DNA from 3 places in the Butyricimonas sp. Marseille-P2440 genome. Region 1 is predicted to be linked to each of the others. Evidence: riboswitches for the same ligand, from Rfam matches in the RefSeq annotation. Region 1 holds a riboswitch; each other region holds the start of a gene.
The links. A riboswitch is a leader RNA that binds a small molecule or an ion and turns the genes downstream of it on or off. The one in region 1 is predicted to bind cobalamin.
Positions count from the first base shown of each region.

Region 1 (3,291 bases):
GGGCTTTTTGGTAGGTGTAATTCACCCGAGTATCCAGCAACCAATCCTGCCCGAATCGCCAACCGCCCTGCACGGCGACATCAATCCCACGGATTTCGACCTCCCCGAGATTTATCATCGTCCAACGGAATTGGTTGGAAGTCGGCATCGCAATGATTTTATCCGATACCTCATTGTAATACGCATCTACCTGAAATTCCAAACGCTCCAACCATCTATTTTCCGGCATATAGGCATACGTCACCCCTACATTATATTGGTTCGTGTATTCCGGATCCAAGTAAATATTCCCGATAAAAGTATAATACAAGTCATTCAATGTCGGCATCCGGAATACACGTTTATAAAATGCTCTCACGTTAAAATTATCGGCACGAAACGGTTGCCAAGAGGCAACCACCGTTGGGGTGTATTCCTGTACGTCATCTGCCGCCCCATTCTCCACCTTCGTGCGCTCGTGTACGAAAGTTCCCAACACGCTCGCCTGCAACTTGAAGCGTTCAAAATGCAAGGTTGTAGCAGCAGCAACCAAAGTCGTGAAACGCTTGGGATAGACAAAATTCACCAGATCTGCGTTCAACTTATTCCATTGGAAATCCACGGAAAGATTCACGTTCCAAAACGGGAATATCGTGAACATATTGGCAACGGAAAAATAGACTTCATGCTGCCGGAAATGATTGTTCACATACATCGTGCTCACATCTAACCGCGGATCGGATAAATAATGCAAATAATCGTATGCATACTTGCCATTCACGAGCAGGCTATAAAAATTGAAGTGTTTTTGGAAAGTACCTTGCAAGAAGAAATTGGAATCCCATTGCCGGTCTTGATGCTTGAATTTACCGGGTTCCTCCCGCACCGAAGCCCCCGGATACCCTCGCTCCGAATCGTAAAAATAAGCTTTTGCCTTCCAGTCTCCGTTGTTTACCTTCCCGAACAAACCGTATTCCACGCGCAAAGCATTCACATCCCCGTTCCGGCGCACCTCTGTCGTGTCGTACCCGTTTTTCTTTTTATACGAGAACTTGTATTTCCCTGTCGTGTACATATATTCCGCACTCAAAGCCCCGTCCACCTTTTTCCCTAAACGATGTTCCCACAAGAACGAGGGATTTGCTACACCGAAAGATCCGGTCTTGAATGTAAACTTGGCATGATGTTTCTCACCCTTCGCAAATCGAGGTACCCGACTCGTCATATATATGGAACCGGCAGAACCGAAATCTTTTGCCGGTTGGAATATTGCGCTCCGCTGTCCGTTGTAAAGAGTTATCGCTTCCATGTTGTCCAAGGAAAAACGCCCGAGGTCCACCGTACCGTTTTGAGCGTTTCCCAACTCGACCCCATCGTAAAACACCCCTACATGCTGCGTACCCATAGCCCGAATATTCACGGTTTTCAAACCTCCTATTCCTCCGTAATCCTTGATTTGTACCCCGGAAAAATAACGCAACGCATCCGCCACCGAGTGAACGCTTAATTTTTCCAACGCTTTTCCCTCCATGACCTGCACCGGTATCACTTCTTTGCGCACCCTCGGAGCAGACACTTCCACCTCGTTAATACGGTACGTCTTGGTTGAATCCACTTGCTGCGCACTCGAAAAACAAGGGGCAACAAAACATGACGAAATCAGTACTCCTAATACTATTAGTTTCATCTTTAGCCGTTATAAAAATACAACAGCTCCCCAGTACTCGAATAGATACAAATACCTACAATTATCTATTACAACAAAAATATGATAAAAAATACCTGCATCCAAGCTCTAGTCCCAGAAAGCTTTAGATCAACGATATTGGCAGGTCTTCTGACTTACTCCATCTTTAAACGCCCTTCCCATTTCATGTTGAAACAGTGGATTTGAGTCGTGTTCAAAGATTTTAGTAGAGCTTACAGCAGCGGGTCTGTTCAAGATTCTCACTTGATTCCCTTTTCACCACACGCTTGAAACAAGGTGTGACACCAAAATCGCTGCAAAAATATATAATAAAAGCAATACAATCAAATAAAAAAAGGAAAAAGAATTTATTTTCAATATTTAATTTTACAACAACAATAAATTTATCGCTTATCCCTATAAAATTGATCAGAACAAAATAATCCCCCTGAATTATCTGACTGAAATTCAAGGGGATTTTATTTATTTTTAACGAATTATTCCCACTCGATGGTGGCTGGCGGTTTGGAACTGATGTCGTAAACAACACGGTTGATTCCCCGCACGTTATTGATAATCTTGTTAGATACTTTTGCCAAGAATTCGTAAGGTAAATGACACCAGTCGGCAGTCATTCCGTCCGTTGATTCCACGGCACGCAGGGCAACGACGCTCTCGTAAGTACGTTCATCTCCCATCACGCCGACACTCTTGACCGGTAATAAGATTGTACCCGCTTGCCATACTTTGTCGTACAATCCCTCTTCCTGAAGCATAGATATGTAAATATGATCGGCTTCCTGTAACAATCTCACCTTTTCTTTCGTGATCTCGCCCAAGATACGGATAGCAAGCCCGGGACCCGGGAAAGGATGGCGTTTCAGGAATTTATCCGCTAACCCGAGGCTCTTGCCCACCCGACGGACTTCATCCTTGAATAACAGACGTAAAGGCTCTACAATCTTCAATTTCATGTAATCGGGAAGACCGCCCACGTTATGGTGCGATTTAATGGTTTGCGACGGACCGTTTACCGACGATGATTCAATCACGTCCGGGTAAATTGTTCCCTGTCCCAACCATTTGGCATCTTCTATCTTGTGTGATTCCTTGTCAAACACGTCCACAAAAGTAGCCCCGATAATCTTGCGTTTCTTCTCGGGCTCCTCTATTCCGGCAAGACGGGAAAGGAAAAGATCCCCGGCATCCACGCCAACGACATTCAAGCCTAACTCCTTGTAGTTCTCCATCACGGAAGAAAATTCATCTTTCCTGAGCAACCCGTTATCGACAAATATACAAGTCAGATTCCTACCGATAGCCCGGTGCAATAACATAGCAGCCACAGTGGAATCTACTCCCCCCGACAAACCTAAGATTACACGGTCTTCGCCTAATTTTGCTTTCAATTCGGCAACCGTGGTCTCGATAAAAGAATCAGGAGTCCAGTCCTGTTTGCAACCACAAATGTCAACCACGAAATTCTTTAATAATTCGGTTCCTTCCGTGCTATGATATACTTCCGGGTGGAACTGGATACCGTACGTTTCCTCACCCTCGATCCGATAGGCGGCATTCTCCACGTCAGCCGTACTGGCAACAACGGTATAATGTGACGGCAATGT
Region 1 covers NZ_LT594610.1:1,455,384-1,458,674, forward strand. The annotation lists gene BN8899_RS17165 (TonB-dependent receptor) at 1-1,666, opposite strand, end outside; cobalamin riboswitch at 1,789-1,991, opposite strand; gene guaA (glutamine-hydrolyzing GMP synthase) at 2,164-3,291, opposite strand, start outside.

Region 2 (3,291 bases), on a different contig from region 1:
GCACGCCCGCTTATGGTGTCCCGATCATCATATTGTGAAGGTGGACACCATGCATAAGTTGGACGTGTGGATTCCTTTCGGACAATTGAAGCGGGATTTGCCCGTTTATGCTTTTTATTATGATGGACCGGAGCATTATCGCTTGTATGTGTCATCCCGTACGGGCGATATTCTTCATTTTTCTTCCCGTGAGCAACGTTTCTGGGCATGGATCGGGGCGATTCCGCATTGGTTGTATATTACTTCTATTCGGCAAGATATGCAGTCGTGGAATGCTTTGCTCTACTGGAGCACGTTGGTAAGCATGATTATGTGCGTTGCCGGTGCTTTCCTTGGTGTCCGGGCTTACTGGTTGAACCGGCGCAAAGGGCTGTTACGTTCCCCGTACAAAAAGCAATGGTTTCGCTGGCATCACATTACGGGGTTCTTTTTCGGTATTTTCTTGTTTACTTGGCTTTTCAGCGCTTGGGCGCCGATGTCGTCGACCTTTTCAAGTTTGTTTAAACAGCAGAAGGGAAAAGACATGGCATCCCGTCCCCAGGTATCTGACCGGGGTGCTTTGCCCGCTGAAGCTTATCAGTTGGACTACCGGGCGGCAATAGCTTCGATTGCCAAGGAACACGGAGAGGTGAAAGAGATATCGTGGGGAAACTATCAGGATATCCCGCTTTACAAGGTGCGTACCGTGGATGAGATTTATACGCTGGACGCTTCTGCAGATTCTGTGTGTCCGTTCCGTATAACAGAGGAAATGGTGTATGCTGCTGCCAAGAAATTAGCTGGAGATACGGTTCAATACACGATTAGCAGGATGGAAGAGTATGACAATTATTATATTTCCCGGCGGAAAGGGAGATTACCCCTTCCGGCATACAAAGTAACGATGGAAACGGAAAATAATGATGTTTACTATTTTAATCTCGAATCTGAAAACCCGCAGCATTATGATGACAATGGCAGATGGCGAAGATGGGCTTTCCGGGGATTGCACCGGCTGGATTTTAAGTTCTTGTTGGATCGTCCCGTGTTGTGGACAGTGGTCATGTGGATGTTGTTGCTGGGATGTGCGTTTGTATCTCTATCCGGGATCGTGTTGTCCGTGAAATACATTATCCGATTGATAAGAAGACCCCGGAAATGTAAAGGTTAAAGTAGAGTGAAGGAGTTTTGATCATTTCTTCCGTCAGCCGGAATATCGTGAAGAATCTCTTGCCAGAAGTTCCTGTGTTTGAGATTCTTCATTTCGTTTAGAATAATAAATGAAGATTTTGTCCGGAGGAACGGAAAAAATAGGTCTGGAAATTATAAAATAAGAAAATTGTATTACTTTTGCCCCTGTTTTGGTGTTACACCTTCTCTCGTGGAGGTGATGCTTAATAGGGAATCCGGTGAGAATCCGGAACTGTACCCGCAGCTGTAAGTTCCTTTAAAAGGATTTTGTACTTCAAATGTCACTGGTGTTACAACCGGGAAGGCAACAAAATCCGGAACAAGTCAGAAGACCTGCCGAACAAGATAAACCATAGCTTTCGGGAAAAAAAGCGAGAGGGAAAATACAATTTTACCTTGAAACTCATATTGCCCAGAAGACTATGTTAATAATGCTTTATTCATTATTAATATATAGTTGTATGAAAAAAGTTGTTGTATTGGCATTATTGCTGATGATGTGTATTGGTTCTCTTTTTGCGGAGGACAAAGACAAGCGGAAAAAGAAAAGTATCACGGATACCATTTTCCAGATTGATGAGGTAAACGTGGTGAAAACTAAAAAGACGAATCGGGTTCAGCTATTAAACCTGAATGTGCCTTTACGTTATGTACCCATGACAGTAACTTCTTTGCCGGGGGCGGTGATCGAACGCAAAGGAATGGTAAACTTAGAGGATGCAGTACGTTTTTTGCCGGGAGTAACGATTTCTAATCAACTTGGTCCTTTTAAGGCTTATTCTGTACGCGGGGGACGGCAGGCATTGGTGATGATCGATGGAATACGCGATGACCGGGCTATCATGAACACGGCACCGTTTGGAGATTTGGCTTCAGTGGAAAGAATCGAGGTAATTAAGGGTGCGGCATCCATTCTGGGCGGACATTCTGCCATGGGGGGAATAATCAATATCGTTCGCAAGAAGGTGACTCCTGATTTCACGGCAAATGCCCGTATCAGTTACGGGAGTTGGAATGAGAAACGGGCAACCATGGGATTCGGGGGCAAATTGGTCGGACCTATTGAATACCGGGCAAATTTGCATTACTCCCACGGGGATGGGTATCGGGATGTGACATCCAATCGCTTTTCCGGTTTGGCTGCATTGGGGGCTACTCTCGGGAAAAGCCGGATTGATATGCGTTTCGGTTTTTGCGATGACGATTACACGACGGAAATCGGATCGGCTCCTTATATGCCCGGGGATATGTTTGATGTGGAGACAAATGAACTCGTGTTGAAGAAAGGGGATTTAAATCCTTTTGCCGATTATGACCAGACTTATGGGGATCACGCGAATGATTTTATGAATCGCAAGAATTGGAATATCGATTTTCAATATGTATATAGTTTCTCCAAGAGTTTGAAACTGAAAGAGCGTTTTGCCTTTGACCATAGTTTTATGCGTTATTGTACCGTGGAAGGTATCAGTTACCTGACTTCAAAAACTCCAAGAGATGGTTATAATTACGTTTATTATAAGAAAAATGGAGGTGCGTTGACCCCAACATATGTTTGCCTCGATTCTTTGCAGCGGTCATACCCGTTAGGTTTTTACCCGCGGCATGATACGTGGAATAATACGTTGGAGTTAACTGGAGATCTCGAAACTGGTAGTTTGACCCACCACTATACAGTAGGTTGGTCGTTTGATTTGTTTGATTATTTGCAATATAACGGTTGGACAGAAAAGGAAAATGATAATATTGGTCCCGGAGTAAAAGCTAAATTAACAGTTGTTGATCCACACTTGGTACAAGGGTGGTGGGAAAATCGTGTTTCTGCTGTTACCATGCGTAAGGATTATACGAACGGATTTTATATCCATGACGTGATTGAGTTGAACGAGAAGTGGAAAGTAATGCTTGCCGGACGTATGGATTTCTTCCGTCGCCAGAGTGCCACGGCAACCCCTACCGATAAAGAGCGGCATTACGATAAAGAGAATCGTTCCGAATGGCAGAAGGTAAGCACTTCCGCTTTCACGTATCGTGCCGGAGCGGTATATATTCCCATGCCTCAACTTTCGTTCTATGCTTCTATGGCGTCATATTTTACTCCGAATACGACAATTTATAACC
Region 2 covers NZ_LT594609.1:75,151-78,441, reverse strand. The annotation lists gene BN8899_RS06415 (PepSY domain-containing protein) at 1-1,150, shown strand, start outside; cobalamin riboswitch at 1,325-1,526, shown strand; gene BN8899_RS06410 (TonB-dependent receptor) at 1,632-3,291, shown strand, end outside.
Region 2: it holds a riboswitch for cobalamin, as region 1 does, so the genes downstream of both, BN8899_RS06410 (TonB-dependent receptor) here and BN8899_RS17165 (TonB-dependent receptor) in region 1, are expected to answer to the same signal.

Region 3 (3,291 bases), on a different contig from region 1:
TCTCATTTTCCAAATCCAGCATATCCCCCGGCATATAAGGTGCGGCACCCAGCTCAACAGTATAATGGTCGTTCTCAAAACCGAAAGTAAAATCTACCCGGCTTTTGCCTAACGTGGCACCCAACGCCGCCATTCCGGACAAACGCTCTGGTGACATACGCCGCCATCCCCCGTGAGTAGCGTAGTGCAAGTTTGCCAAGTATTCCACGGGACCGATCAACTTACCGCCGAACCCAAGACTAACCTTCTTCACGTCCCAACGCCCATAACTGAACCGGGCGTCCGCAGAAAACTGGGGAGAAACCTTTTTGCGCACGATATTAATCACGCCACCCATCGCTCCATAACCGGCTAATATTGCCGCAGGACCCCGCAAAACCTCAATAGACTCCGCCGAGGCGAGGTCGCCCAAGGGGAAAGTATTGATACTCTGCCGGTCATCCCGGATACCGTCGATCATCAGTACTGCCGGCATATTAGATCCCCCGACATAAAATCGTTTCCACAAACCACCCTGATCAGCCATGCGCACCCCAGGCAAGAAGCGAACAGCATCCACCCACTCGGTAATTCCTTTACGTTCCAGCATTTCGGAAGGCATTTTAACCAAATTGATCGGGATAAATCGAAGGGGAACATTCAACCCCATCACATCCGCATGATTCTTTTTCCCCATCACCTCCACACTCTTGATCTCGAAAATAGAATCCGTGATACTTTTCTTTTTCCGTTTGTCATTCTCCTGAGCAAAGAGTGACCCGGCACACACAAATAGCATTAATGCTAATACTACAACTTTTTTCATACAACTATATATTAATAATGAATAAAGCATTATTAACATAGTCTTTAGGGCAACATGAGTTTCAAGGTAAAATTACATCTTTTCCCTCTCGCTTTTTTTCCCGAAAGCTATGGTCTATCTCGTTCGGCAGGTCTTCTGACTTGTTCCAGATTTTGTTGCCTTCCCGGTTGTAACACCAGTGACATTTGAAGTACAAAATCCTTTTAAAGGAACTTACAGCTGCGGGTACAGTTCCGGATTCTCACCGGATTCCCTATTAAGTATCACCTCCACGAGAGAAGGTGTAACACCAAAACAGGGGCAAAAGTAATATATTTTTCTATATTATACATTTTCTGACTTATTTTTTATTCTTCTGCAAGTCATGAACCATTGGGCAGGTTTACCTGTTGCTATAAATTTTTCTACATTAAATTGCATTTTTTACTTGAATCTGCCTACATTTGCGAAGTCTTTGGTGATGTGTTAATATTCAAATAACACACAAGAGGGAAGCCGGTTAGAATCCGGCACAGTGCCCGCTACTGTGATGCCCGTTTCTCCCACCGGGAGATTCTAAGAAAGATTCTTACACCACTGTCCCGAGGGACGGGAAGGTATTTTTCTTGGGCGTAGTCAGGAGACCTGCCAAAGCAAAAAAAAGATAATAGCGTATTCCCGGGGTCAGGAATACTATTACAAACTTTTTAAACTTAATCTTACATGAAGAAATTTGTAGCGCTAACTACATTATTCGTATTAGCTTTAGTGAGTGTTTCCTTCGCAGAAATCACCCTGAAAGGAAAAGTCACGGACGCCAAAACGGGAAAAGCCCTTGTCGGGGCAAATGTCCGTCTGGTCGGCACAAGCATTGGTACCGCCACGAACAACCGAGGTGAATTTACATTGAACCGCATCCCGGACGGGAGCTACACGCTCCGGGCGAGTTACTCGGGATACGAGGTAAGTTCCATGAAAATCAACAGCAGCAAGAGTGATATCATCTTCCGGTTGGAAGTTACTCCGATTAACCTCGATCAAGTAGTCGTTTCCGGTACGGGTACCCACCGGAAGCTGAAAGACTCCCCCGTTCCCGTGGAAGTCATGACCGCTTCAGATATCAAGAAAAGCGGCATCTCCACCATAGAGGATGCACTCGTGATGCTCAACCCTTCGTTCAGCTTCCGCCCGACAGCCATGGGGACTAACATGACACTCAACGGAATGAAAGGGGAATATATCCTCATCCTTGTCAACGGGAAAAAGATGATGGGGGACATCTCCGGGTATGTAGACCTCTCCCGTGTAGACATGGGTAAGGTGAAACGTATCGAGGTGCTCAAGGGAGCAGCCTCCTCTCTCTACGGTTCGGATGCCATCGCGGGGGTTATCAATATCATCACGGATCAACCACATGACGCCCTCAATATCGCCTCCACCACCCGCTTCGGGGGAAAAGGCAGCTTTATCGAGAATATAAATGCAGATATAAATACAGGCAAATTCTCGTCATCGACCTCTTACCAGAGAAGACAATCCAATGGCTGGAAGCTCAGCAATATCACGGAAGACAGTGTTTATACCCGCCGCCAGGTATCCGACAAATTTCATTCGGACATAGTGACCCAGCGTTTCGCTTACGACCCGTCGAAGAGTCTGAACCTATACGTGGAAGGAAATTATTTCACCAAAAAACTCGACCGCCCCGTCAACAAAGATGCCGATGACAAATCCGGCTTCGACTACAACATGGAATACGAGAACTACGGCATCGGGTTAGGAGGAAAATACCTGTTTGGGAACTCCGCGTACATCAGCCTTGACATCAACGCGAACAACTACGAATACTCGAAAGTATATACCCGTACCGTGATCGAGAAAAACGACACGACGGCTCTCGCCGGGGAAGACATTCTGACCAAACGGCAACGTTACCTAAGTGCCAACTTGAAAGGGGTATTTAAAGTCGGCAAATACAACAAATTTTCCGTGGGAACGGAGTACGTCAACGATTATCTCAAAAACCCCACAGATCTCACGGAAAGCAAAAATGCCTATACACTTGCCTTGTACGCCCAAGATGAAATACGCATTTTCAAGAAGTTGCAATTGGTACCCGGTTTCCGCTACCTATACCACGAAACATTTAAAAACAAAATCACACCCAAGCTAGCGGCGATGTACAGCCTCGGTGACTTCAACTTCCGGCTCTCCTATGCTGCTGGATTCAAGGCTCCCCTCCTGACTGACCTCTACTACTATAAAGAATCGGCTAAAAAAGGGAAACTGACCATCGTCATCGGAAATCCGGACTTGAAACCGGAGAAATCGAACTACTATGCTTTCAACACCGAGTACGCGGGTAAATACCTCAACATCTCCGTGAACGGATACATCAACGACCTCCGGGATGTTATTGAAACAAAAAAATTAGAATTGACGGCAGAAGACGAAGCAAACAAGGTTACTTCCCGTTCCACCTATGAGAACTTAGACAAAGCACGCAC
Region 3 covers NZ_LT594609.1:80,503-83,793, forward strand. The annotation lists gene BN8899_RS06420 (TonB-dependent receptor) at 1-805, opposite strand, end outside; cobalamin riboswitch at 913-1,114, opposite strand; cobalamin riboswitch at 1,244-1,452, shown strand; gene BN8899_RS06425 (TonB-dependent receptor) at 1,508-3,291, shown strand, end outside.
Region 3: it holds a riboswitch for cobalamin, as region 1 does, so the genes downstream of both, BN8899_RS06425 (TonB-dependent receptor) here and BN8899_RS17165 (TonB-dependent receptor) in region 1, are expected to answer to the same signal.